3 regions of the Streptomyces tritici genome follow, and region 1 is predicted to be linked to each of the others. Evidence: riboswitches for the same ligand, from Rfam matches in the RefSeq annotation. Region 1 holds a riboswitch; each other region holds the start of a gene.
The links. A riboswitch is a leader RNA that binds a small molecule or an ion and turns the genes downstream of it on or off. The one in region 1 is predicted to bind S-adenosylmethionine.
Positions count from the first base shown of each region.

Region 2: it holds a riboswitch for S-adenosylmethionine, as region 1 does, so the genes downstream of both, ACNJ93_RS07870 (aminotransferase class V-fold PLP-dependent enzyme) here and ACNJ93_RS29400 (IclR family transcriptional regulator) in region 1, are expected to answer to the same signal.
Region 3: it holds a riboswitch for S-adenosylmethionine, as region 1 does, so the genes downstream of both, thrC (threonine synthase) here and ACNJ93_RS29400 (IclR family transcriptional regulator) in region 1, are expected to answer to the same signal.

Region 1 covers NZ_CP183183.1:6,404,003-6,413,249, reverse strand. The annotation lists gene ACNJ93_RS29415 (isoprenylcysteine carboxyl methyltransferase family protein) at 1-17, opposite strand, end outside; gene ACNJ93_RS29410 (type III polyketide synthase) at 25-1,119, opposite strand; gene ACNJ93_RS29405 (UbiA family prenyltransferase) at 1,198-2,112, shown strand; SAM riboswitch class I at 2,305-2,446, shown strand; gene ACNJ93_RS29400 (IclR family transcriptional regulator) at 2,673-3,395, shown strand; gene ACNJ93_RS29395 (hypothetical protein) at 3,510-3,821, shown strand; gene ACNJ93_RS29390 (helix-turn-helix domain-containing protein) at 3,867-4,568, opposite strand; gene ACNJ93_RS29385 (amidohydrolase) at 4,680-6,314, shown strand; gene ACNJ93_RS29380 (MerR family transcriptional regulator) at 6,369-6,842, opposite strand; gene ACNJ93_RS29375 (methyltransferase domain-containing protein) at 6,904-7,674, shown strand; gene ACNJ93_RS29370 (SpoIIE family protein phosphatase) at 7,826-9,247, shown strand, end outside.
Region 2 covers NZ_CP183183.1:1,689,146-1,698,392, forward strand. The annotation lists gene ACNJ93_RS07850 (NYN domain-containing protein) at 1-374, opposite strand, end outside; gene ACNJ93_RS07855 (hypothetical protein) at 408-650, opposite strand; gene ACNJ93_RS07860 (rhomboid family intramembrane serine protease) at 828-1,550, shown strand; gene ACNJ93_RS07865 (Lrp/AsnC family transcriptional regulator) at 1,547-1,828, shown strand; gene ACNJ93_RS07870 (aminotransferase class V-fold PLP-dependent enzyme) at 1,930-3,291, opposite strand; SAM riboswitch class IV at 3,479-3,595, opposite strand; gene trpD (anthranilate phosphoribosyltransferase) at 3,676-4,740, opposite strand; gene ACNJ93_RS07880 (cytochrome b) at 4,864-6,489, opposite strand; gene ACNJ93_RS07885 (Rieske 2Fe-2S domain-containing protein) at 6,486-7,538, opposite strand; gene ACNJ93_RS07890 (c-type cytochrome) at 7,535-8,344, opposite strand; gene ACNJ93_RS07895 (cytochrome c oxidase subunit 3) at 8,408-9,028, opposite strand; gene ACNJ93_RS07900 (hypothetical protein) at 9,205-9,247, shown strand, end outside.
Region 3 covers NZ_CP183183.1:3,096,450-3,105,696, forward strand. The annotation lists gene groL (chaperonin GroEL) at 1-884, opposite strand, end outside; gene ACNJ93_RS14140 (cold-shock protein) at 1,249-1,452, opposite strand; gene ACNJ93_RS14145 (MoaD/ThiS family protein) at 1,839-2,117, opposite strand; gene thrC (threonine synthase) at 2,150-3,472, opposite strand; SAM riboswitch class I at 3,457-3,610, opposite strand; gene ACNJ93_RS14155 (glucosyl-3-phosphoglycerate synthase) at 3,754-4,704, shown strand; gene ACNJ93_RS14160 (hypothetical protein) at 4,801-4,971, shown strand; gene ACNJ93_RS14165 (alpha,alpha-trehalose-phosphate synthase (UDP-forming)) at 5,036-6,490, shown strand; gene ACNJ93_RS14170 (immune inhibitor A domain-containing protein) at 6,758-9,040, shown strand; gene otsB (trehalose-phosphatase) at 9,115-9,247, opposite strand, start outside.

The sequences.
Region 1 (9,247 bases):
GTCTCGGTCAGGGTCACGGCAGCCTCACCAGGCCAGGAGGACGAGTTCGGACGAGAAGCCCGGCCCGAAGGCGATCATCAGGCCGATCGTTCCGGGTGGCGGCCCGTCGGCCTGCGTGGCCTGCAGGATCTGCAGCACCGACGCGGACGACAGGTTGCCGTGGCCGGCCAGGGCGCGGCGGCTCGCCGCGAGCGCCGCGTCCGGCAGGCCGAGTCCGTCGGCGAGCGCGTCCAGGATCTTCGGGCCGCCGGGGTGGCAGATCCACGCCGTGACGTCCGCGGGCTTGAGGTCGTGCTCGGCGAGGAAGGACTCGACCTCCTCCGTCACGTGCAGCCTGACGAGCTCGGGGAGTTCCGGGCCGAGGACCATGCGGAAGCCCCAGTCGCCGACGTCCCAGCCCAACAGGTGCTCCGTCCCCGGGTACAGGCGGCTGCGCGTCGCCGCGACCGTCGGCCCGGGAGGACCGGACGCGGGGTGGGACGCGGGGTGGGACGCGCCCGGTTCCGTACGGGGCCGGTCACCGCCGACGGCCACGAGTGCGGCGGCCCCGTCGCCGAACAGGCCGCCCGCCACCAGGTTCGCCGTCGACAGATCGGCTCGCTGCAGGGTGAGCGAACACAGCTCGGTGGACAACAGCAGCGCGGTGCCGCCGGGCCGGCCGTCGAGGAAGTCGTGCACCCGGGCCAGGCCGGCCGCGCCCGCCGAGCAGCCGAGCCCGAACAGCGGCACGCGCCTGACATCCGGGCGCAGACCGATCCGTTCGGCCAGACGCGCCTCCAGGGAGGGGGTCGCGATGCCGGTCACGGTCGTCGAGACGACCAGGTCGACGTCTTCCGCGCGCACGCCGGCATCGCGGAGCGCCCGCTCGACGGCTTCGGCGCCCAGCGCGGTGGCCCGTTCGACGAACAGGCGGTTGGTCTCGCCGAAGGTGCCGAGAGCGCGGTAGCGGTCGAGGGGCAGCGCGAGATGACGGCTCTCCACGCCGGCCGCCGCATGCAGCCGGCGCACGAGATCCCTGCCGGATCCCGGCGGCAGACCGGAGACGAGGTCTTCGGTGATCTCGTGCTGCATGTGGCGGTGCGGCGGGAAAGCCGTGCTCACCGCGAGGACGCGGGTCATTGCTCCAACATAGGGACGGTAGGACGCCGACGCCCTCAACCCGGCGGTCGTGGGCGCGCCGTCGCCTAGCGTGGTGCGGTGCGCCCCACCACGGACAAGGGAACTCCCCGCCTCGCCGCTCCGGCCGCCGTTCCGGGTTCGGAGCAACGCCGAACTGTCGTCGGCCTGCTGAAGGCAAGTCACCCCGTGCCGGCGGCGGCGGTGACGGTCCTCGCCGCGCTGCTGGCCGTCGCGTCCGGCCTCGGCGCGGCCTCGGCGGCCGAGGCGGTGGCGGCGGTCGCAGCCGGTCAGCTGTCGATCGGCTGGTGCAACGACCTTCTGGACCGGCGGCGCGACCGGGCCGCGGGCCGCCGTGACAAGCCGCTGGCCACGGGCGCCGCGCGGCCGGGCGCGGTGGAAGCGGCGGCCGTCGTCGCGCTGCTGCTCTGCGTGCCGCTGTCGCTCGGTTGCGGGCTCCTGGCCGGCGTGGTGCACCTCGTCTGCGTCGCCTCAGGCTGGACGTACAACCTGTGGCTCAAGCGGACGGTCCTCTCCTGGCTGCCGTACGCGGTCGCCTTCGGGCTGCTGCCCGCGTTCCTGACACTGGCGCTCCCCGGCCGCCCGTGGCCACCCCTGTGGCTGACCGCCGCGGCGGCGCTGCTGGGGACCAGCGCCCACTTCGCCAACGTCCTGCCGGACCTGGACGACGACCTCGCGGGCGGGGTGCGCGGGCTCCCGCAGAGAGTGGGTCGGCGCGGGTCCGTGGCGTCGGCCGCGGTCCTGGCCCTCGCCGCCTCCGTGGTGCTGACGGCCGGCCCGGCGGGGCCGGTGTCCCCGGCGGGAATGGGCCTGACGGGAGTGACCTCCGCGCTCTGCCTCGTGGCGGTGGCCGGACCGTCCGCGTGGGTGCGCGGGCGCGTGCCCTTCGTCGCCATCATGGTCATGGCGGGCCTCGACGCCACGCTTCTGGTACTGGCCGGAGGCGCGCCGACCGGCGGTCAGGTCTGGCCCTGACCGAAGCCGACGCCGCCGGGTCCTGTCCCCGCGCGGCTCGCTCGCGTACTGCTGCACCTCGTCACAGGCCCGCCCCGGCGTCCGAACGGATTCGGTTCCGCCGCCGGCGGCGTCGCGGGCCGCCTGACCTGCCGCTCGCGGAGCCGGGCAGCCGTTGGCAGGGAGCGCCCGGAGTCTTGTATGGTTCCTCGCGAATCATCCAGAGGGGTGGAGGGACCGGCCCTACGAAGCCCCGGCAACTCCCCGTTCGACCCGGCGCTCCATGTTCGCGCCGCGCCGTCGGGATCAGTGCCAACTCCGGCCCGCGCCAACGTGGCGCGGGAAAAGATGAGGAGACACGGTGCTCTCTGTGCTGACCTTCGCCCCGCTTCTGTCTGCCCCGGGCTTTCCGCGTACCCGCGTATCCGTCTCGTGATCACCGCGGCGCATCGGCCGACCGCTTCGGCCCTTCCCCACTGATCTTCCCTGCCCTCCGCCTGGGCGCGGTTCCCGCGACGCATGCCTCGCATGCCTCGCACGCCTCGCATGCCTCGCGGGTCGAGACTGGAGCACCTCTTCTCATGGATATATCGGATATTTCTAGCGGTGTCGGCGTCCTCGACAAGACCGCAGTGATCCTGGGCGCGCTGGCGTCAGGGCCCGCCACACTGGCGGGGTTGGTCACCGCCACGGGACTGGCCCGGCCCACAGCCCACCGGCTCGCCACCGCCCTCGAACGCCACCGCCTCGTCGCCAGGGACCTGCAGGGCCGCTTCGTCCTCGGCCCCCGGCTCGCCGAACTCGCGACCGCGGCGGGCGAGGACCGCCTGCTGGCCGCGGCGGGCCCGGTACTCACCGCCCTGCGTGACACCACCGGCGAAAGCGCGCAGCTGTACCGCCGGCAGGGGGAGATGCGCGTCTGCGTCGCCGCCGCCGAACGCGCCTCGGGCCTGCGTGACATCGTGCCCGTCGGTTCCGCACTCCCCATGAAGGCCGGCTCCGCCGCCCAGGTCCTGCTGGCCTGGGAGGAACCCGAGCGCTACCACCACGGTCTGCAGGGGGCCCGCTTCACCGCCACCACCCTCAGCGGCGTACGACGCCGGGGCTGGGCCCAGTCGACCGGCGAACGCGAACCCGGCATGGCGTCCGTCTCGGCGCCGGTGCGCGACGCGGCCCATCGCGTCGTGGCCGCCCTCACGGTCACAGGCCCGATCCAACGCCTCACCCGCAACCCCGGCACGCTGCTCGCCCAGGTCGCCGTCGACGCGGCCGAACGCCTCACCGAAGCCATCCGCCACCCCTGACACCGGCAACGCCACCAAGCCCTGCGCCCTCCCCCGGCTCAGGCCCGGCACGCGGTGCACCCACGCACGCACCTGGCCTCCGCATCCCGTGCGCCGACGATGTTGGATGGCTCCATGGGGAAACGACCGCAGGCCAAGAAGAAGCGGACTCCCTTCGGCATGCCGAAGGCCGTCGTCCTGCTGGCGACGCCGGAGGGCTGGCGCCACACGGTCCTCACCGCCGAAGGCGGAATGCTCTGCGGGCGGCTTCCCGACGCGCCGATCGACGCCGACCCCGCCGAGGCGCGGGGCCGCGCGGAAGCCATGGTCGTAGGACTCGCGCGCGACTTCCACGAAGTCGACGTCGAAGTGGTCTGGGATTCGCCCCAGGAACCCTCGTCCTGGACCGGTCACGTCACCCCCCACCGAACGCCGGGGACTGCCTGAAGCATGGCGTCGCCGAGTCCTCTTCCTGGAATTCGCCATCAGGCGTCAGGCGTCAGGATGGAGTGTTGCCGCCGCCGCGAGGGTGAGTTCGAGGGCGAAGGGGTAGCCGCTGTGCCGCATTTCGGCGGCGAGCAGCGGGTACGTGGCCGCGATGTTCGGGTGGGTCCGGGCGGGCAGGCGGCCGTACGCGGCGTGCCAGACTTCGGCGTCCGCCTCCGCCGCCGCCTCGGGCAGGGCCGCGGCCGCGGCGTCCTGGGCGGCGAAGGCCAGGGCCTGGTCGACGAAGGCATGGTAGATCCGTACGGCCAGGGCGTCGGGGAAGCCGCCGTCGCGCAGGATGCCGAGGATCGTCTCGACGGCCCGTGTCTCGTGCGGGCGGCCGGTGGTGCGGTGCGCGGCCAGCAGGGCGGCCTGCGGCTGGGCCAGGTACGCGGCGTGGATGCGCAGGCCCAGGGCGCGCAGGTCCGCGCGCCAGTCGCCGGTCGGCCGCCAGCCCTCCTGGGCGCGGCCGATCATCTCGTCGGCCAGGGCGAGGAGCAGGGCGTCGGTGTTGCGGAAGTAGCGGTACAGGGCGCTGGGGTCCGCGCCGAGGGCGGCGCCCAGCCGCCGTACCGACAGGGCGTCCGCGCCGTGTTCGGCGACCAGGCGCAACGCCGTCTCGACGATGAGGCGTTCGGACAGGACGGCGCCCTGCTTCGTCGGCCGGCGCCGCCGCCGGGCGCCTTCGGGGACCACGCGATCGGACATGGCCGCACCTTATGTCAACACCATTGACCTGTAAACCGCCGACAGGCTTGCATGGCGTCCTGTCCGCCGCCCCGCGCCCGCCCGGCGCGCCGCACGCAAGGGAGCCGCCGTATGCCCCACGCCGATCTGGTCTTCACCGGAGGACCCGTCCTCACGATGGACTCCGCCCGGACGCGCGCGAGTTCGCTCGCGGTCACCGGGGAACGGATCACGGCCGTCGGCCACGACGAGGTGCGCGAGCTGATCGGCCCCCGGACCGAGGTCGTCGACCTGACCGGCCGGCTGCTGCTGCCCGGCTTCCAGGACGCGCACATCCACGCCGTCGGCGGCGGCAGCGAGCTCGCCCAGTGCGACCTGACCGGTGTCGTCGACGTCGACTCGTGCCTGGAGCGGATCCGCGCCTACGCCGAGGCGCACCCGGACCGGGAGTGGATCACCGGCGGCGGCTGGTCCCTGGAGACCTTCGCCGGCGGGCTGCCGACCCGGCACCTGCTCGACACGGTCGTACCGGACCGGCCGGTACTGCTGTCCAACCGGGACCACCACGGCGCCTGGGCCAACTCCCGCGCCCTGGAGCTCGCCGGGGTCACCGCCGCCACCCCGGACCCGGCCGACGGGCGCGTCGAGCGGGAGGCGGACGGGTCGCCCAGCGGCATGCTGCAGGAGGGTGCGACGGGACTGGTGTCGCGCCTCGTGCCGCCGAGCACCCCTGAGGAGCGGCTCGCGGCTCTGCTGCGGGCGCAGAGGCTGCTGCACTCGCTGGGCGTGACCGGCTGGCAGGACGCGCTGCTCGGCGCGTTCAACGGCATGCCCGACCCTTCCGGCGCGTACCTGGCCGCGGCGCGGGACGGTTCGCTGACCGCGCGGGTGACGGGGGCGCTGTGGTGGGACCGCGAGCGCGGCGCCGAGCAGATTCCCGAACTCGTGGCCCGCCGCGAGGAGTTGACGTACGGGAGGTTCCGGGCCGGCTCGGTCAAGATCATGCAGGACGGCATCGCGGAGAACTTCACCGCCGCGATGACCTCCCCGTACCTGGACGGCTGCGGCTGCGCCACGGCCAACTCCGGGCTCAGCTTCGTCGACCCCGTCGCCCTGCGCGACCACGTCACCGCGCTCGACGCCCTGGACTTCCAGGTCCACTTCCACGCCCTCGGCGACCGCGCCGTGCGCGAGGCGCTCGACGCGGTGGAGGCCGCCGTGGCCGTCAACGGGCGGCGCGGCAACCGCCACCACCTGGCCCACCTCCAGGTCGTCCACCCCGACGACGTGCCGCGGTTCGCGGCGCTCGGCGCCCTCGCGAACATCCAGCCGCTGTGGGCGGCGCACGAGCCGCAGATGGACGAGCTGACCATCCCGTTCCTCGGGCCCGAACGCGCCGCCTGGCAGTACCCGTTCGGCGATCTGGTCCGCGCCGGGGCCACCCTCGCCGCCGGCAGCGACTGGCCCGTCTCGAGCCCCGACCCCCTCGCGGGCCTCCACGTGGCCGTCAACCGCCGCGAACCGGGCACCGACGACCACCGGGTCTTCCTGCCCGAGCAGCGCCTCGACCTGCCGACGGCCCTGGCCGCCTACACCGCGGGCGCGGCGCACGTGAACGGCCACGACGACGCCGGCAGCCTGCGCCCCGGCCACCTCGCCGACCTGGTGGTGCTCGACCGCGACATCCTCGCCGCGCCGCCGGAGGAGATCGCCGAGGCCCGCGTGGAACGCACGTACGTGGGCGGCGCGCTCGTCCACCAGGTCTGAGCTACCGACGCGGCGTCGACGACCGCTCGCGCCAGGGGCATGCGGGCGGCTCTCTCATGAGGTCGGTGTCGCCGCCTCCCTCACCGGCTCTCCGGCCGGAGCTCGGGAGGCGGTCCGCTCGGCGATGAGCCGCCCGTAGTTCGGGCACTGGGTGACGTCTTCGTGCGCGCAGTTCATGCCGCCCTCGATCAGCTCCAACGAGGCCTGGGCCGCGGCGATCCTGGCCCGGAGCTCCTCGGCGACGGGGCGCAGGATCTCGTGCCGGGTGGTGCGGTCCGCCGTCGCGGAGAGACTCCTGATGGTGTCCAGGCCGAGGCCGGCCTCCTTCATGACGAGGATGGTCGCCACGCGGGTGACGTCGTCCGGGCCGTAGCGCCGCCGCCCGCCGGCGTCCCGTACGGGGTGCAGCAGGCCCACGGCTTCCCAATGGCGCAGCACGTGCGTGGCCAGGCCGAACCGGGCCGCGAGGGCCCCGATGCTCACCATGCCGACGCCGGTGCCCACGACGCCGACGCCGGTGCTCACCATGCCGACGCCGCTGCCGGCTTCGCTTGACTTCATGTCGACATTAAGTCGCAGCATGGCGTCCATGTCCATGAACCCCGAAGCGGTGGCAGAGCACCGCGACATCGCATCCATGCTGGCCGTACTCGACGCCGCGGACCGGCTGCCGGACGCCACCCGGCTCCGGGCCCGCTCCTACGAACTGCTGTCCCTCGTCCCGGACTCGACCGTCCTGGACGTCGGCTGCGGCGCCGGACGAGCCGTCGCCGAGCTGGCCGAACGCGGCGTGCGCGCCGTGGGTGTGGATCCGAGCCCGGTGATGCTGGCCGCGGCCCGGAAGCGGTGGCCGGAGGCCGAGTTCCTGGAGGCCGGGGCGGAGGAGTTGCCGTTCGCCGACGGAAGCGTGCGCGGCTACCGCGCCGACAAGGTCTTCCACGTCCTTCAGGAGCCGGCGCGCGCCGTGGCGGAGGCGCGACGGGTCCTCTGCCCGGGCGGCAGGATCGTCCTGGTCGGCCAGGACTGGGACGCCATCATGATCGACTCGGACGACCCAGCGCTCACCCGCACGATCGTGCACGCCCGCGCCGACCTCCTGAACGCGCCCCGCGCCGCCCGCGAGTACCGCAGCCTGCTCCTGGCCGGCGGCTTCGACGACGTCACGGTCGAGGCGCACACCAGCGTGTTCACCGACCCCGCGATGCTCTCGCTGCTCGCGAGGCTCGCCGAGCCGGTCTGCGCCGCCGGCACCGTCGACCGAGACCGGGCGGAGGAGTGGCTCGCCGAACAGCGCCGGCGCGCCGAGACCGGCCGCTTCCTCGTCGCCCTTCCGTTCTTCGTGGCCTCGGCCTCCGCCTGAGCGACCTCCGGCGGGGAGCGGCCACGACAAGGGGGATCTATCGTCCGCTTATAGCCCCATCAGCATGTCGGATGCTAAAAAGGACAGCGTGATCAGGCGCTTCGACCGCATACGGGGCGTGTCGCTTCCGCCACTGATCGACAGACGCCCCATGAGCGTCGCCGGACAGGTCTTCGCCCTCCAGGTGGCGGTCGTGGTGTTGCTCGCGCTGGGGGCGATCCTGGCGCTGGTGCTGCAGACGCAGCAGTCCAGCCAGCGCGAGGCGCGGAATCGTTCCGTCTCGGTCGCGCAGACGTTCGCCCACTCCCCCAGCCTCCTGGACGCGCTGAAACAGCCGGATCCGTCCGCGGTCCTGCAGCCGCTCGCCGAGGAGACCCGGCGGACCGCCGGGGTCGACTTCATCGTGGCGATGGACACCCGGGGCATCCGCTACACGCACCCCCAGCCGGAGCGCATCGGAGGCCGTTTCGTCGGCTCCATCGAGCCGTCCCTGCGGGGCGAGGTCCTGACCGAGAGCGTGGACGGCCCGCTCGGCGAGGAGGTGCAGGCGGTCGTCCCGGTGCGGGATCGCAGCGGAGAGGTCGTCGCCCTCGTCTCCGCGGGGCTCACGGTCGCGCACGTGAGCGCCCCGGTGCACCAGCAGCTGCCCGTCATCCTCGGCACCGGCGCGGCCGGCCTCGCCGTGGCCACGGCCGGCACCGCGCTGACCGCCCGGCGGCTCAAGCGCCAGACCCGCGGCCTGGGCCCGGCCGAGATGACCCGCATGTACGAGCACCACGACGCGGTCCTGCACTCGGTACGCGAAGGCGTGGTCATCGTCGGGGGCGACGGCCGGCTGCTGCTGGCCAACGACGAGGCCCGACGGCTGCTGCACCTGGGGCCCGACGCCGAGGGCCGGCCGGTCGAGGAGTTGGCGGACCTCGAACCGAGCGTGGCCGAGCTGCTCGCCTCGGGCCGGTGCGCCACCGACGCGGTGCTGCTGGCAAACGGGCGCCTGCTGGTGATCAACCAGCGGCCGACGGACGCCGACGGCGGCCCGAAGGGCACGGTGGCGACCATCCGCGACTCCACGGAGCTCCGGGCCCTGGCGGGGCGGGCCGAGGGCGCGAGCCGGCGGCTGGAGCTGCTGTACGACGCCGGTGTGGTCATCGGTACCACCCTCGACGTGCGGCGGACCGCCCAGGAGCTGGCCGAGGTGGCCGTCCCGCGGTTCGCCGACTTCGTCACCGTCGATCTCGCCGCCCCGGTCCTCACCGGCGAGGAACCCGAGGGCGGCGAGCTGGACCTGCTCCGCGCCGCCGTCCACGGCATCCGGGACGACCACCCCCTGTACCCCCAGGACCGGCTGATCCAGTTCCTCCCCTCGACGCCGATGGCCCGCGGCTTCGGCACCGGCCGGGCGGTGCTGGTCGAGGACCTGTCGAGCGCGCCGGGCTGGCACGCCCAGGACCCGGAGCGGGCGAGCCGGATCGTCCGGTACGGCATCCACTCCCTCATCACCGTGCCGCTCCAGGCCCGTGGGGTCGTCCTCGGCGTCGCGAATTTCTGGCGCTCGGAGAAACCCGGGCCGTTC
Region 2 (9,247 bases), 4.7 Mb from region 1:
GCCGGCCGCAGCACGTACGCGGCGGCGGCCACGTCCACCGGGTCGGCGGCGGCCGGCGGACTGCCGGACTCGACGGCCGAGGCCAGCTCCGGCTCCGCCTCCTTGAACCGCTCGCCGATCCGCTGCCGGAACACCGCGTCGGTCTCCAGGGCGGCGGCCATCGCCGTACCGGCGAACTTGGCGCGGCGGCTCGGGGTGAAACGGGCGTACTGCCGCAGCGCGGACGGGAGCTCGCCGACCGTGAGCCCGCCGAAGGCGTCGGCGACCAGCGCGACGACGCGCCGCCGCACGCCCTCGGGCAGCGGTCGGTCGAGCGCCTCGGCGGCGTCGCCGGCCGCACCGCCCGGCTCACCGTCCCGTGCGGGCTGCTCCACGTTCCGTCACCTCATCGTCGTCCGCGCCGTGCCTCAGGAAGCCGTACCCGGCCTGTCCACCAGTTCGATCTGGTCCACCGCGTTGCACCAGCGGCAGCGGACCGACTCGATGGTCTCACTGAGCACCTCGCGCTCCTCCACGGTGGGCTCGCCGGCCAGGTCCAGATGGACGTACTCGACGACCTTCGAGGACCGGGTCACGTCGAAGCGGGTCAGGTTGCCGCAGAGCGTGCAGCGCCAGCGGGTCTCGGCGGTCGGCTGGGGAACCGTCGTCATGGTGCCGTCCTTCTTCCTGTTCCTTCGAGGGGTCCCGCGGTGCGCCGTCGAACTGCGGAGGTACTGCCCGTCACCCTAGTCTCCCCCGCGCACCCCGAGCCGCTCCCGCGCACCGGTTCCCGGGCGCCCCGGCGAGGCGCTCTGTCCCCGTCGGTCCGGTTACGCCATGATCTGTGCATGATCGACTGGCGGGCGGCGGCGCGCGGCGCGGTGCGCGGACCGACGATGACGTACGGCCTGATCGCGGTCTGCTGTCTGGTGTTCCTGCTCGGGCCGGTCTCCGGGTTCAATCCGTCGTACGGCACGGGCGACCGGCTCCTGGCCGCGCAGAGCGACTGGTTCCGCCGCTGGGGCGTGATCCCCGCGGAGCTGATGAGCAGCGAGCCGCACACCCTGCTCTCGCCCGTCACCGCGCTGTTCGTGCACGGCAACTGGCTGCACCTGCTGGGCAACATGCTCTTCCTGTCCGTCTTCGGCGCGATGGCGGAGGAGCGGATGGGCCGGCTGGAGTTCCTGCTCTTCTGCCTCGGCTGCGGCTATCTCGCCCTGCTGGCGTACGCGGCCGCGCACGCGACCAGCGAGCAGACCCTGGTGGGGGCGTCGGGGGCGATCTCGGCGGTGCTCGGGGCGTTCCTCTTCCTCTTCCCCCGGGCCCGGGTGACCAGCCTGTTCCCCTTCCTGCTGTTCCTGCCGCTGCGCTTCCCCGCCTGGATCGTGCTGGTCTTCTGGTTCGTGCTGCAGTGGCTCGCGGCCCGCTCCGCCGGGCCGGGGCCGGGGGTGGCGTACCTGGCCCACGTGGTGGGCTTCGCGCTCGGCTTCCTCTACGCCTGGGGCCGCTACGGCTCTGCGGATAAGGTGAGGGTCCCAGCCGCGGCGACCGAGGGAGAACGCCAGCCATGATCACCGCGATCGTGCTCATCAAGACCAGCGTGGACCGCATTCCCGAGATCGCGGAGTCGATCGCCGCGCTGGACAGCGTCAGCGAGGTCTTCTCGGTGACCGGCACCTACGACCTGATCGCCATGGTCCGGGTCGCCCGGCACGACGACCTGGCCGACGTGATCCCCGGCCGCATCAGCAAGATCCCCGGCGTCGAGGCCACGGACACGCACGTCGCGTTCCGCACGTACTCCCAGCACGACCTGGAGGCGGCCTTCGCCATCGGCCTGGAGTCGTAACCGGCCATAACCGGTCGCACGAGGAAGGGGCCCCGCCGCGGAGGCCCCTTCACCCGTACGAGTGGCCGGTCAGCCCGCCGGTAGACCGCGGTCAGCCGCGGTCAGCCGCGGTCCGGGACACAGCGGCCGTCCTCGGTGCGGTACTTCCACTGCGCCCCGTCCCGGACCAGCTCCTTCACGGCCGCCACGAAGCGCTCCACGTGCTCGTCCGGGGTGCCGGCCCCGAAGCTCACCCGGATCGCGTTGAGCGACCTCTCACCCGGCTCCGCCTCCGGCGCGCCGCACTCGCCGACGTCCTGCGGGTCGCTGCCCAGCAGCGTGCGCACCAGCGGGTGGGCGCAGAACAGGCCGTCGCGGACGCCGATGCCGTACTCGGCGGAGAGCGCGGCCGCGAAGTGCGAGCTGTTCCAGCCCTCCACCACGAACGAGATCACCCCGACCCGCGGCGCCTCGTCGCCGAACAGGGAGAGCACCCTCACCTCGGGCACCTCGGCCAGTCCGGCGCGGACGGTGTCGATGAGGTGCTGCTCGCGGGCGACCAGCGTGTCGAAGCCGGCCTCGGTGAGCGCCTTGCAGGCGGCGGCGATGGCGTAGACGCCGATGACGTTCGGCGAACCGGCCTCGTGGCGGGCGGCGGTGGTGTGCCACTCGACGTGCACCCCGCCGTCGGCGCGGCGGGCGACCTTACGGGAGGCGCCGCCTCCGGCGAGGTACGGCTCGGCCGCCTGGAGCCAGTCGGCGCGGCCGGCGAGGACGCCGGAGCCGAAGGGCGCGTACAGCTTGTGCCCGGAGAACGCGACCCAGTCCACGTCCAGTTCGCGCACCGAGACCGGGTGGTGCGGGGCGAGTTGGGCGGCGTCGAGCACGATGCGGGCGCCGTGCGCGTGGGCCGCGGCGGCGAGTTCGCGCACCGGCCACAGCTCGCCGGTCACGTTGGACGCGCCGGTCACGCAGACCAGGGCGGGGCCGTGGGGGTCGCGCTCGGCGAGGGCGCGCTCCAGGGTGTCGACCGCCTGCCGCGGGGTGCGCGGCGCGTTCAGGTACGTGACCTGGGCGTCCTTCCAGGGAAGCAGCGAGGCGTGGTGCTCGGTCTCGAAGACGAACACCTGGCAGTCGGCGGGCAGGACGGCGGCGAGCAGGTTGAGCGAGTCGGTGGTGGAGCGGGTGAAGACCACCTGGTCGCCGTCGCGGCAGTCGAGGAACTCCGCGACGGTGGCCCGGCTGTTCTCGAACAGGTCGGTGGACAGCTGCGAGAGGTACCCGGCGCCGCGGTGCACGCTGCCGTAGTACGGGGCGTAGGCGGCGACGTCGTCCCAGACGCGCTGCAGGGCCGGGGCGCTGGCGGCGTAGTCGAGCGCGGCGTACGCGACCTCTCCGCCGGTGACGAGCGGGACGGTGACGTCACGGCCGAGGACGGGCAGCGGCTCACAGACGGCGGGGGCGGCGACGGTGGAAACGGACATGGCGAACTCCCGTACGAGGCAGGCGAATGCGACGCCTCGACGCGGGCGGACGCGGATGCCGCGTCCCCGCGGAGGCGTGCGAGGAAAGGAAAAAGGGGGGGTGCGGAAGAGGGGCCGGAAGGCCCTATCGCATTCGCTTGCTCACGAGACGCTCCCTCGAGGACCAGGACCCCAGGGTTGGCGCAGGGGTCCGCGCTTGCCGTGAACCTTGCTGTCCACGGCCCGGTCTTCACCCGGGGCACCCCGCCACGGACGGAGGGTTGCCGGACAGCCAGCCGGGGCTTCGAGGCTGTCACTCATGACCTGTCGCTGAACGTATGCCACCGCTCGCGTTCCGCGCAACCCCGTCCGGATGCCGGACGGGGTTGCGCGGGCGCGGCGGGTTCAGGCGTTGCTGGCGGCGATCCAGCGGTCCAGGGCCCGGCGGGCGGCCCCGGAGTCGATGGACTCGGCGGCCTGCTCGATGCCCGCGCGCAGCTGCTCCGCGAGGCTGCCGCCGCCCGGGTGCAGGGCGGTGAGCGCGGCGGCCGAGTTGAGCAGGACGGCGTCCCGGACCGGGCCGGTCTCCCCCGCGAGCAGCCGGCGGGCCACGTCGGCGTTGTACGAGGCGTCCGCGCCGCGCAGCGCCTCGACGGGGACGAGCTCGATGCCGACGTCCCGCGGGTCGAAGGACTCCTCGCGCACGGCTCCGTCGCGCACCACCCACACCTTGGAGGTGGCGGTGGTGGTCAGCTCGTCCAGGCCGTCGTCGCCGCGGAAGACCAGCGCGGACGAGCCGCGCTCGGCCAGCACGCCGGCCATGATCGGGGCCATCCGGGCGTCGGCCACACCGGTGGCCTGGGCCTTCACCCGGGCCGGGTTGGTGAGCGGGCCGAGGAAGTTGAAGGTGGTCCGGATGCCGAGCTCCTTGCGGGCCGCGGCGACGTGCCGCAGCGCCGGGTGGAACTTCACCGCGAAGCAGAAGGTGATCCCGGCCTCCTCGGCGACCTCGGCGACCCGCTGCGGGGTCAGCTCCAGGTTGACGCCGAGCTTCTCCAGGACGTCGGAGGCGCCGGAGGCGGAGGAAGCCGCCCGGTTGCCGTGCTTGACGACCTTGGCACCGGTGCCGGCCACCACGATCGCGGACATGGTGGAGATGTTGACCGTCTTGGCGCCGTCGCCGCCGGTGCCGACGATGTCCACCGAGGGGCCCGGCACGTCGATCAGGTTGGCGTGCGCGTACATGGTGCGCACGAGTCCGGTGATCTCGTCGACCGTCTCGCCCTTGGCGCGCAGCGCGACCGCGAAGCCGGCGATCTGCGCGTCGGTGGCCTCGCCGCGCAGGATGCGGTCCATCGCCCAGGCGGTGTCCTCCGCGCTCTGGTCGCGGCCGCTCAGCAGACCGTCCAGGACGACGGGCCAGGAGCGGCCCGCCGTGGTGGTGCCTCCAGCGGGGGTCACAGCGCTCATGGTCGCTCCTCATCGTCGGAAGGTACGGACCCACCCTATCGATCTCACGGGACGGCAAAGAGCCCCGTCCAGCGAATGGACGGGGCTCTCGCCGTGGCGACCTCAGGTCAGCAGGTCAGGTGATCAGTGGTGGCCGTGGCCGCTCTGGATCTCCTTGTACTCCTCGACGGTGGGCTTCGCGATCTGGTTGCCCTCGCCGTAGTAACTCCGGTTCAGCCTGACCCGGAGCTTCTCCATGCGGCCGATCTTCCGCTCGACGCCGTTCTCGTCGACGGCGGGCGGCAGCTCGGCCGGCGCGTACTGCTCGTGCGCGGTGAGCGTGTGCAGCTCGCCCTGGCTGAGCGGGGTGTGGACCTCGACGAACTCACCGTGCGGCAGGCGCTTGATGATGCCCGACTCGCGGCCGTGGAGCACCTTGTCGTGGTCGCGGCGCTGGAGACCCAGGCAGATCCGCTTGGTCACGATGAAGGCGATGACCGGGCCGACGAAGAACGCGATCCGGACGAACCAGGTGATCGAGTTGATCGACAGGTGGAAGTGCGTCGCCCAGAGGTCGTTGCCGCCACCCACGAGCATGATCATGTACGCGGTGATCCACGCGACGCCGAAGGCGGTGCGGGTCGGCGCGTTGCGCGGACGCTGCGCGATGTGGTGCTCGCGCTTGTCGCCGGTGATCCAGGACTCGATGAACGGGTACACCGCGATGGCCGCGAGGACCAGCGGGAAGATCACCAGCGGGATGAACACGCCCAGGACCAGCGTGTGGCCCGCGAAGTCGATCTCCCAGCCCGGCATGACACGGATCAGACCCTCGGCGAAGCCCATGTACCAGTCGGGCTGGGCGCCGGTGGACACCTGGTCCGGACGGTACGGGCCGAGCGCCCAGATCGGGTTGATCGAGGCGATCGCCGCGATGACCGCGATGACACCGAAGACCAGGAAGAAGAAGCCTCCGGCCTTGGCCATGTACACCGGCAGCAGCGGCATGCCGACGACGTTCTTGTTGGTGCGGCCCGGACCCGCGTAGTGGGTGTGCTTGTGCACGACCACGAGGATCAGGTGCGCGACCACCAGGCCGAGCATGATGCCGGGCAGCAGCAGGACGTGGGCCGAGTAGAACCGGGCCACGAAGTCGCCGCCGGGGAATTCGCCGCCGAACAGGAACATCGACAGGTAGGTGCCGACGATCGGCACCGACAGGATCGCGCCCTGCATGAAGCGGACACCGGTGCCGGAGAGCAGGTCGTCCGGGAGCGAGTAACCGGTGAAGCCGGTGAACATGCCCAGGAAGAACAGCAGGAAGCCGAACAGCCAGTTGATCTCACGCGGCTTGCGGAACGCGCCGGTGAAGAACACGCGCATCATGTGCACGAACATGCCGGCGAGGAAGATCAGCGCCGCCCAGTGGTGGATCTGCCGGATGAGCAGACCACCGCGCACATCGAAGGAGATGTGCATGGTCGAGTTGAACGCCTCGGACATCAGCTGTCCCTGCAGCGGGACGTAGCTGCCGTGGTACTCCACCTCGTTCATCGACGGGTGGAAGAACATCGTCAGGTAGACGCCCGTCAGGATGATGATGATGAAGCTGTAGAGGCAGATCTCGCCCAGCATGAAGGACCAGTGGTCCGGGAAGATCTTCCGCATGTTGGCCTTGGCCAGCGTGTAGATCCCCAGCCGGCCGTCGGCCCAGTCGGCCACCCGCTCGCCGCGGGAGGCCGTCGTCTTCGTATCCGTCACAGTGCTCATCCGCGCTCCCAGAAGGCAGGACCGACGGGCTCGTCGAAGTCGCCGAGCGCCTCGAGGTTGCCCTTCTCGTTCACGCCGATCCGCAGCTGCGGGAGGGCGTGACCGGCCGGGCCGAAGATGACGCGGGCGCCGTCGGCCAGGTCGAAGGTGGACTGGTGGCACGGGCAGAGCACGTGGTGGGTCTGCTGCTCGTACAGCGAGATCGGGCAGCCCACGTGGGTGCAGATCTTCGAGAAGGCCACGATGCCCTCGTGCGACCACTCCAGCTCGCGCTTGTCCTTGATGTCCTCCGGCTGGATCCGGACGATCATCAGGGCGGCCTTGGCGATCTCGGTCTGGAAGTTGTGGTCGTGCTCCGAGAGGCCCTCGGGCATCGCGAAGGTCAGCGAACCGACCGCGACGTCCTCGGGACGCAGCGGCTCGTGCGTGTTCATGTTGATGAGCTGCTTGCCCTTGGCCCACATGGTGGTGCGGAGCTTCTTCTCGGGCAGCGGGCCCATGTCACGCAGCAGCACGATGCCGGAGAGCGGCACCAGCGAGAGCGCGCCGAACATGGTGTTGCGGATCAGCTTGCGACGGCCGAAGCCGGACTCGTCGGCGCCGGCCGCGAAGTCCGCCATGACCTGGGCCTTGACCTCCGGAGAGGCCTCGATCGGGTGACGCTCGTCCGCGACCTCGACGTCCGACATCAGGGTGCGGGCCCAGTGGACCGCGCCCGCGCCGATGAAGAAGAGGGCGAGACCGAGGGTCCAGCCGAGCGCGAAGTTGAGCGCGCTCACCCGCCCGAACGGCCAGATGTAGACGATCTGGTCGACCGGGAAGATCACGTACGAGGCGATGAAGCCGATGGTGGAGAGCATCGACAGCACGAACATCCCGGCGACCGTACGCTCGGACCGCCTGGCGGCCCGCTCGTCGATGTCCTGGATGCGCGGCTTGTGGGGCGGGAGGCCCGGGTCGGCGAACGGGTCGTCGGCGACCTTCACCGCGCCGTGCGCGGTGTCCTGCGCTACGGGCAGGTTCTCTTCTGGAATCTCTTGGCTACTCATGACTTCTTGGCCTTAGCGGTGTGGGCCGCGACCCAGACGGCAACGGCGATCAGCGCACCCAGCCCGAAGATCCACGCGAACAGACCCTCCGAGACCGGGCCGAGGCCACCGAGCTTGAGACCGCCCGGGTTGTCGGTCTTGTCGCTGTTGACGGCCTGGACGTACGCGATGATGTCCTTCTTCTCCTTCTCCGGCATCGTCGTGTCGGGGAAGGAGGGCATGTTCTGCGGGCCGGTCTGCATGGCCTCGTAGAGGTGCTTCGGGCTCACGCCCTCAAGGCTCGGGGCGTACTTGCCGTGCGTCAGCGCGCCGCCCTCACCGGTGAAGTTGTGGCACTGGGCGCAGTTGGAGCGGAACAGCTCGCCGCCCTTGGCGATGTCGGCGCCCTCGGGGCTGTACTGCTTCTCGGTCGGCGTGATCGGACCGGCGCCGAGCGAGGCGATGTACGCCGAGAGCTGGTCGATCTGCGCGTTCGAGTAGATGTTGGGCTTCTTGGGCACCTGGGCGCCCGGCTGCTGGGCCGGCATACGGCCGGTGCTGACCTGGAAGTCCACGGCCGCGGAGCCGACGCCTACCAGGGACGGGCCGTCAGAGGTGCCCTGACCGCCGGTTCCGTGGCAGCTGGCGCAGCCTACGGCGTAGAGCTTCTTGCCCTCCTCGATGGCGAGGGACTGGGAGGTCTCTTCGGCCTGCGCCTTGTCCGCGGGCGCGAACGCGGCGTACAGCCCCCCAGTGGCCGCCAGCGCGAGGAGAAGGACGACGAGCGCCGCCAGCGGATGGCGTCGTCGTGCGGAGAGCTTTTTCACGGATTACCCCGGTGTCAGGATCTTCTGCGTCGATGCTTGCTGGATGTCGGGTCCGGGACCCGACTACTTGATCATGTAGATCGTGGCGAAGAGGCCGATCCAGACGACATCGACGAAGTGCCAGTAGTAGGACACGACGATGGCGGCGGTTGCCTGCTCGTGAGTGAACCTCTTGGCGGCGTACGTCCGGCCCAGGACCAGCAGGAAGGCGATGAGACCGCCCGTCACGTGCAGGCCGTGGAAGCCGGTGGTCATGTAGAACACCGAGCCGTACGGGTCCGACGAGAGCGAGAGCCCCTCGTGCTTGACCAGCTCGGTGTACTCGAAGACCTGGCCGCCGATGAAGATCGCACCCATCACGAACGTGATGATGAACCACGTCCGGAGCTTCTTCACGTCGCCCCGCTCGGCGGCGAAGACGCCGAGCTGGCAGGTGAGCGAGGAGAGCACCAGGATCGTGGTGTTGGTCGCCGAGAACGGGAAGTTCAGCGCCGAGGCCTTTTCTGACCAGAACTCGGCACCCGTCACCGATCGCAGGGTGAAGTACATCGCGAAGAGGGCCGCGAAGAACATCAGCTCGGAACTCAGCCAGATGATGGTTCCGACGCTGGTGAGGTTCGGTCGATTGACCGACGGGTGCGCGTGCCCGGTTTCTACTGTCGTTGCTGTCGCCACGACCGACATTATGTCGGTCGCTTATCCCGCCCTCACTCCGGGGGGTGCCGTTCGGAGTGTCAGGCCCCTGTGTCCAGCCCGAACGGCCCATCGAAGCACCCTTCGAACAGGTGTTGAACGGCTGTTGACGCGGTGTGGACCGGAGTAGCATCCGGCGCATCGGTTGATGACCTCACGGAGGAACGATGCAGTCGAGCGCCACGGTCCTGGTCTACAGCGACGACGCGA
Region 3 (9,247 bases), 3.3 Mb from region 1:
CCCGTGAGGATGGCGATGTCGTTCAGCATGGCCTTGCGGCGGTCGCCGAAGCCCGGGGCCTTGACGGCGACGGACTTGAAGGTGCCGCGGATCTTGTTGACGACCAGGGTCGACAGGGCCTCGCCCTCGACGTCCTCGGCGATGATCAGCAGCGGCTTGCCGGACTGCATGACCTTCTCCAGCAGCGGAAGGAGGTCCTTCACGTTGCTGACCTTGGAGTTGACGATGAGGATGTACGGGTCCTCGAGCGCGGCCTCCATGCGCTCCATGTCGGTCGCGAAGTACGCCGAGATGTAGCCCTTGTCGAAGCGCATGCCCTCGGTGAGCTCCAGCTCCAGACCGAAGGTCTGGGACTCCTCGACGGTGATGACGCCTTCCTTGCCGACCTTGTCCATGGCCTCGGCGATGAGCTCGCCGATCTGGGTGTCGGCGGCGGAGATGGAGGCGGTGGAGGCGATCTGCTCCTTGGTCTCGACCTCCTTGGCCTGGTCGAGCAGGGCGCCGGAGACGGCCTCGACGGCCTTCTCGATGCCGCGCTTCAGGGCCATCGGGTTGGCGCCGGCCGCCACGTTGCGCAGGCCCTCGCGGACGAGCGCCTGGGCGAGGACGGTCGCGGTGGTCGTACCGTCGCCGGCGACGTCGTCCGTCTTCTTGGCGACTTCCTTGACCAGCTCGGCGCCGATCTTCTCGTACGGGTCCTCGAGCTCGATCTCCTTGGCGATGGACACACCATCGTTGGTGATCGTGGGGGCGCCCCACTTCTTCTCGAGGACGACGTTCCGGCCCTTGGGGCCAAGGGTGACCTTGACGGCGTCAGCGAGCTGGTTCATGCCGCGCTCGAGACCGCGCCGGGCCTCCTCGTCGAACGCGATGATCTTGGCCATGTGAAGTGGTCCTCCCGGACATGGGGTGGATAACGCTCCAGGACCGCGCCGACGCCCGCGACGGACGGTCTGCGCGCCGTGCGGTTCCTTGCCCCGCCCGGCCTGCGGACCTCGTCTGCCCGATCCGTAAGCACTCTCACGTGGAGAGTGCTAACGCCAATGATTAGCACTCGACCCAGGAGAGTGCAAGGCCGTCCCGCAGGGACGTCGAACAAGGGGTGGTGGTCGGGCGTCGGGAGGGCGCAAGCGGCTTCCGGGTGTCGGGCGAGGCCGCGCCGGAGGTGCGGGCGCACGCGAGGGGCCCGCATCCGGTCAGGATGCGGGCCCCTCGGGTGAAGTGCGTCGGTGGCCGATCGCGCCGCGGTCAGACGGCGAGCTTGACCATGTCGGCCTGCGGGCCCTTCTGGCCCTGCGAGATCTCGAACTCGACCCGCTGCCCCTCCTCGAGGGTGCGGTAGCCGTCCATCTGGATTGCGCTGTAGTGGACGAAAACATCCGCACCACCGTCGACCGCGATGAAGCCGTAGCCCTTCTCCGCGTTGAACCACTTGACGGTGCCCTGAGCCATGCCTAACTCCCCTATTACTGGCCCTTGCGCGGGACCGCACTTCGCGGACCCGGGTCAGACCCTGCGCCGGAACGCGTCGACCGCGGCTGAATGTATCTGCCCAACTGCCCTCTGCAACAGGTCAATCGGACGAGAATTCTGAGCGCGCCGGAAAGGAGAATTGCGGAGATTTCCTTGATATCCAGGGCAAGTCGGGCCCGGCAAAGGACGCAAAAAGTACACAACGCTCGAACACTTTGGCTGCATCTTGTCGCGTGCGGGCGCATTCTCATATGCGGCCGGCACGAGCAGCGGAGGGGACTTCCCCAACTCTACCGCGCTCAACCATGCAGAATTGCCCCCTCCGCTTCTCTCGCGGAGGGGGCAATTCGGGTACCGCTGGTAACTCAGCAGCCGCCGGCGACGGCCGGGATGATCGAGACGCCCGCGCCGTCCGGCGTGGCCGTCTCCAGGCCCTGCTCGAAACGGACGTCGTCGTCGTTCACGTAGACGTTGACGAAGCGGCGCAGCTTGCCCTGGTCGTCCAGGACGCGGGCGGCGATGCCGGTGTGGTTCTTCTCCAGGTCCGCGATGACCTCGGCGAGGGTCGCGCCCTCCGCCTGGACCTCGGACTGCCCGCCGGTGTAGGTGCGGAGGATGGTGGGGATGCGGACGTTGACGCTCATGCTGCGGTTACTCCCTTTCAGTCGCAGTCGGCTCAGTTCGCCAGGCCGGCGTCGCGGAACGCGTCCAGGCTCGGGCGGATGACGGCGGTCGCCTGAGAGGTGTCGGCCACCGCGTCGAGGGTCTTGAGCCCGTCGCCGGTGTTGAGGACGACCGTGGTGAGGCTCGGGTCGAGCAGACCGTTCTCGACGAGCTTCTTCGTCACGCCGACGGTCACGCCGCCCGCGGTCTCGGCGAAGATGCCCTCGGTGCGGGCGAGCAGCTTGATCGCGTCCACCACCTGCTCGTCGTTCACGTCCTCCACGGCGCCGCCGGTGCGGCGGGCGATGTCGAGGACGTACGGGCCGTCGGCCGGGTTGCCGATGGCGAGCGACTTGGCGATGGTGTTCGGCTTCTGCGGGCGGACCACGTCGTGGCCGGCCTTGAAGGCGGCCGAGACCGGGGAGCAGCCCTCGGCCTGGGCGCCGAAGATCTTGTACGGCCTGTCCTCGACGAGGCCGAGCTTGATGAGCTCCTGCAGACCCTTGTCGATCTTGGTGAGCTGGGAGCCGGAGGCGATCGGGATCACGAGCTGGTCGGGCAGCCGCCAGCCGAGCTGCTCGCAGATCTCGTAGGCCAGCGTCTTGGAGCCCTCGGCGTAGTACGGCCGCAGGTTGACGTTGACGAAGCCCCAGCCCTCGCCCAGCGGGTCGCCGATGAGCTCGGAGCAGAAGCGGTTGACGTCGTCGTACGTGCCCTCGATGCCGACGAGGTCGCCGCCGTAGACGGCGGCCATGACGACCTTGCCCTGCTCCAGGTCGTGCGGGATGAACACGCAGGAGCGGAAGCCGGCGCGGGCGGCCGCGGCGCCGACGGCGCCGGCCAGGTTGCCGGTGGAGGAGCAGGACAGGGTGGTGAAGCCGAAGGCGCGGGCGGCCTCGATGGCCTGGGCGACGACGCGGTCCTTGAAGGAGTGGGTCGGGTTTCCGGAGTCGTCCTTGACGAACAGCTTGCCCGGCTCGACGCCCAGCGCGCGGGCGAGGTTGTCCGCCTGGACGAGCTTGGTCCAGCCGGGGTTCAGGTTGGGCTTCTGGGTGACGTCGGCCGGGACGGGCAGCAGCGGGGCGTAGCGCCAGATGTTGGCGGGTCCGGCCTCGATCTGCTTGCGCAGCGCCTCGGGGTCGCCGGCGGGGAGTTCGTACGCGACTTCCAGCGGGCCGAAACACAGCTCGCAGGCGAAGATCGGGCCGAGCGCGAAACGCTCGCCGCACTCGCGACAGGAGAGGCCGGTGGCGGGGCCGAGATCGACCGCGTTCGTGGTGGGTGCAACCGTCTGTACAGCCATGGAGGCGAGGCCCTTTCTCCTCATCTTCCTCATGGCGCATTTCGCCATGAGACGGATTTGGCACCTTCCCTAGCCGGGAGCCTCGCGGCCGCGCGCTGCGCGGACTGGAGACCGGCTGGAGGGTTGCCGGGGCTTCAACGGGCCGTGTCCCTCTGCCCCTCTGGATGAGCGGTATTCGATTGTGAGTCGCGGTCGGGACCCCGACATGCATCGGGCCTCCGCGTTGTTCAAGACTGTAACCGAAGGCGTGGGCGGTTGAGACAGCCGTCCGAAGCGCGAGATGGATCACACACCGCAACTGGGGAGTAACGGACGTGCTGGAAGAAGTGGAGCGCTGGCTCGGGCGGCGCTCCTGGTCGGTGGCCGATCGTCCCCTCGACCAGATCCTCGCCGCCAAGCGCGCGACGACGGTGAGCGTCGTGCTGCCCGCGCTCGACGAGGAGGCGACCGTCGGCGACATCGTCTCCGTGATCCGGCGCGAACTGATGTCGGAGGCGGTCCCGCTCGTCGACGAGCTGGTGGTGGTGGACTCCGGGTCCACGGACCGGACGGCGGAGGTGGCGGCGGCGGCCGGCGCGCGGGTGGTGGCGCGGGACGCGATCCTGCCGGGGATCCCGGCCGTGCCGGGCAAGGGCGAGGTGCTGTGGCGCTCGCTGATGGCGACCGGCGGGGACATCGTCTGCTTCGTGGACGCGGACCTGCGGGACTTCTCCGCGGACTTCGTCTCGGGGATCGTGGGCCCGCTGCTGACGGACCCGGACGTGGAGTTCGTCAAGGCCATGTACGACCGGCCCCTGGGGGACGCCCCGGGGCAGGGCGGCCGGGTGACGGAGCTGGTGGCGCGGCCGCTGCTGAACCTGCACTGGCCGCAGCTGGCGGGCTTCGTGCAGCCGCTGGGCGGCGAGTACGCGGCGCGGCGCTCGCTGCTGGAGCGGCTGCCGTTCCCGGTGGGGTACGGGGTGGAGCTGGGGCTCCTTGTGGACGCGCTGCACACGGTGGGCCTGGACGCCCTGGCGCAGGTGGACGTGGGGGTGCGCAAGCACCGCCACCAGGGCGGTCAGGCGCTGGGCCGGATGGCGGCGGCGATCTACCGGACGGCGCAGGTGCGGCTGTCGCGGGGGCATCTGGTGCGGCCGGTGCTGACGCAGTTCGAGCGGGGCGCGGCGGGCGAGCCGGGGTTCGTGCCGCGGACGTACCCGGTGGACACCGAGGAGCGGCCGCCGATGACGGAGATCGCGGAGTACGCGCACAGGCGGGTCGCGTAGCCGGGACGGGCGTGGCGCAGCCGAGGCGCCTTGCGGAGCCGTGACGGGCGTGGCGCAGCCGAAAGGCGCGGAAAGGGATGACTAGATTCCCTTTTCATGCGATTTGCACAGATGATGCACGAGGCGCGGCTGCTGCACGAAGGGACCCTGCTCGGCGCGGCCGGGCACGCCGGGGAGCGTCTGTGGCTGCTGGGCGGGCTGATGCTGGCGCTGGGCGCGACGGGCGTGGTGGCGCGGGCGGCGCTCCGGGCGCGCCGGGACCGCTGACCGGTTGTCGCCACCGTGTCCGGGCGTACGTTTGAGCGGATACGGGACGGGCTAGGTTCGCCCCATGGCCAGTGTTCTCGTCGCTTCCAACCGCGGTCCCGTCAGCTACGTGCGCCGGGACGACGGCACGCTCGACGCCCGGCGGGGCGGCGGCGGGCTGGTGTCCGGCCTGAGCGCGATCTCGGCGGAGGACAGCCTGTGGGTCTGCGCGGCCCTGGGCGAGGGCGACCGGGAGGCGGTGCGGCAGGGCGTCGGCGAGCCGGGCGTCCGGATGCTGGACATCGATCCCGCGGTGTACGCGGACGCGTACAACGGGATCGCGAACTCGGTGCTGTGGTTCCTCCACCACCACCTGTACGACGTGCCGCGCGAGCCCGTCTTCGACGCGGAGTTCCGGCTGCGCTGGGAGGCGTACCGGGCGTACAACCGCGCGTTCGCGGAGGCGCTGGCCGAGGCGGCCGACGAGGGCGCCTGCGTGCTCGTGCAGGACTACCACCTGGCGCTGGTGCCGGGGCAGCTGCGGGAGCTCCGGCCCGACCTGCGGATCGGCCACTTCACGCACACGCCCTGGGCCTCGACGGACTACCTGCGGATGCTGCCGCAGGACGTCCGCGAGGAGCTGGTGTGGGGGATGCTCGGCGCGGACGAGCTGTGGTTCCACACGTGGAGCTGGGCGTTCGCGTTCATGAACGGCGCGCACATCGACAGCGCGGTCGGGGCCGCCCAGCCGCTCTCGCCCACCGGCACCCCCTGGCGCGGGGTGGACCACATGCACTGGGGCGGCCCGAAGCGGACCACCCGCGTGCGGACCTTCCCCCTCGGGGTAGACGCCGAGGACCTGCGGGCGCTGGCGTACCGGCCGGAGGTGGACGAGCGGCTGGCCCGGCTGCGCGAGGAGGTCGGCCCGGGGCGGAGGACGATCGCCCGGGTCGACCGGACGGAGCTTTCCAAGAACATCCTGCGCGGCCTGCTCGCCTACCGGGAGCTGCTGACCGCCCGCCCCGAGTGGCGGGGCCGGGTGGTGCACCTGGCCTCGGCGTACCCGTCCCGGCAGGACCTGGAGGCGTACCGCTCGTACACGGCGGCGGTCCGGGAGCTGGCGGACCGGATCAACGAGGAGTTCGGCACGGCGGACTGGCAGCCGGTGCTGGTCTCCGTCCAGGACGACTTCACGCGCTCGCTCGCGGTGTACCGGATGGCCGACGTGGCGCTGGTGAACCCGGTGCGGGACGGCATGAACCTGGTGGCGAAGGAGATACCGGTGGTCTCCGAGGCGGGCTGCGCGCTGGTCCTGTCGGAGGGCGCGGGCGCGTACGAGGAGCTGCGCGAGGACGCGCTGACGGTGAACCCGTACGACGTGAGCGCGACGGCGCAGGCGCTGCACGAGGCCCTGTCGATGCCGGCCGCCGAGCGGGCCGAGCGCACGGAGCGCCTCGCCGCCGCGGCGACCGCGCTGCCGCCGCAGCGCTGGTTCCTGGAGCAGCTGGCGGCGCTGCGGGAGGACCCGGACGGGGAGTAGCGGCCCGCGCCGGGCGGCGGTCGGGCCCGCGGAGCGGAAGCGGAGCGGTTGGCGCCGCGGGGCCGTGCGGCCCCGCGGCGTCCGGCATTCGGGGTGGGCGCACCGCGTAGCGGAAGATGTCGCTGCCGACCTCTCCTCTTCCGCGCCCCTTCCGTGCCAGACTCTGCCGCGATCGTTCCCCCAGGCGATCCGACACCCCCCGAACCGCGCGAACCATGCGACCACGCATGCGAAGGGATCGCAGACGTGAAGAGACTTGTCGTGGGCATGACCCTAGGGTCGGCGCTCACCGCACTCCTCGCCGCGGGCCTCACCCCGGCCGCCGCGCAGGAGGCCCGGGACACCCCGTCGGGAGCACCGGGCGCCACCGCCCACCGGCCCGACAACCGTCCCGGACCGCTCACCGAGCAGCGCACCGAGATGCGCGAGCAGGCGATCGACAAGGTCGCCAAGGGCAAGGCGAGGGCGAACGCCAAGGGCGTCGTCGAACTCGCACCCGGAAAATTCGTGGAGACGACCACCGTCCGCTCCGAGAAGATCCTCACCATCCTCGCGGAGTTCGGCGACCAGTCCGCCGGCAAGTACGGCTCCGTCCCCGGCCCGCTGCACAACCAGATCCCGAAGCCGGACCGGACCACGGACAACTCCAACGCCTGGACCGCCGACTTCTCGAAGGCCTACTACGAGAACTTCTTCAACGGCCCCGGCGAGTCGATGCGGACCTACTACGAGAACCTCTCGGGCGGCCGCTACTCCGTCACCAACACCGTCGAGGACTGGGTCAAGGTCCCGTACAACGCCTCCTTCTACGGCGACAACGCGATCGAGGACAACGGCGGCTCCTGGGCCTTCATCCAGGACACCGGCAACGCCTGGTGGGACGCCCAGATCGCGGCCGGCAAGTCCCCCGCCGAGATCGACGCCCACCTCGCCCAGTTCGACGTCTGGGACCGCAACGACTGGGACCACGACGGCAACTTCGACGAGGCCGACGGCTACATCGACCACTTCCAGGCCGTGCACGCCGGCATGGGCGAGGACGCCGGCGGCGGCGCCCAGGGCGAGGACGCCATCTGGTCCCACCGCTGGTACGTCAACGGCGACGACTACGGCCTGACCGGCCCGGACGTGGCCGGTACCCAGAACAAGGCCGGCGGCGCCCGCATCGGCCAGTCGAAGTACTGGCTCGGCGACTACACCACCGAGGGCGAGAACGGCGGACTCGGCGTCTTCTGCCACGAGTTCGGCCACGACCTCGGCCTGCCGGACTACTACGACACCAACGGCGGCGAGAACTCCACCGCCTTCTGGACCCTGATGAGCTCCGGCTCCTGGCTCAGCCACGGCGCCGCCGCCAACGAGGGCATCGGCACCCACCCGGGCCTGATGGGCGCGGAGGAGAAGCTGTTCCTCGGCTGGCTGGACTACGCCGACGCCCCCCTGGGCGCCACCGGCACGTACACGCTGAGCCCGGCGCAGCTCCAGGCCGTCGGCAAGGAGCAGGCCGTCCGCATCCCGCTGCCGGACAAGACGACCAGCACCACGTACGCCACCCCCGCCTCCGGCTCGCACGCCTGGTGGACCGGCTCCGCGGACGGGCTCAACCAGTCCCTCACCCGCTCCGTGCCGGCCGCGCCCCGGGTCACCGTCACGGCCGGTGCCTGGCACGAGATCGAGGCCGACTACGACTACCTGTTCGCCGAGTACTCCCTCGACGGCGGCGCGAACTGGCAGCGCGCCGGCGCGGCCGTCGACGGCTCCTCGGCCGGCAAGTGGACGACGCTGCGCTACGCGTACGACGCCCAGGGCAAGCCCTCGCTGTTCCGGTTCCGCTACCAGACCGACGGCGGCGTGCACTTCGCCGGCGCGTTCCTGGACGACATCACCCTGTCGGCCGGCGGCACCACGCTGCTGACCGACGACGTCGAGCAGGGCACGAACGGCTGGACGGCCACCGGCCGCTGGAAGATCTCCACCGGCACCGAGACGGCCACCTTCCCGCGGTACTACCTCGTGGAGAACCGCGAGTACGTCGGCAGCGACGCGCTGCTCGCCGAGGGCCCGTACCAGTTCAGCAAGGGCATCACCGCCCCGGACTGGGTCGAGTGGTTCAAGTACCAGAACGGCATGCTCGTCTGGTACGTCGACCGGTCCTTCGACGACAACAACGTCAGCGACCACCCCGGCGGCGGCGCGGCCATGGCCGTCGACGCCCGGCCCACGCCGTTCCGCTACGACGACGGCACCGCGCCGAGCAACCGCCGGCAGCCCTTCGACGCGACCTTCGGCCTGGAGGCCACGGACGCGATCTGCCTCCACAAGGAGGTCCTGTCGGGCAAGGGACAGCAGCAGACGGTCGTGACGAAGGCGGCCTGCGCCCCCTCCGTCCCCGGCATCCCCGTCTTCGACGACACCGACCCGAACGCCTACTACGACCCGGCGGCCGCCCAAGCGAGCGTCAAGGTCGCGGGCCACGGCGTGAAGGTCACCGTCACCGACGACACCGGCGACGACCTGAGGATCACCGTGACCAACCCGGCCGCGCACTGATCACGACGGACTGATCCCGACGGACTGATCAGGACTCCCGGACTGCTCACCAGGGAACGACCGCCGCGCGCCGTTCAGCGGCGCGCGGCGAGTTCCTCCGCCAGTCCGGCGAGGAAGTCCACCACCGCGGACGGGCCGGCCACCGACAGGTCGGCCCGTTCCGCCAGCTCCGGGACCTCCGTGGAGCCGCTGCACACCAGCAGGCCC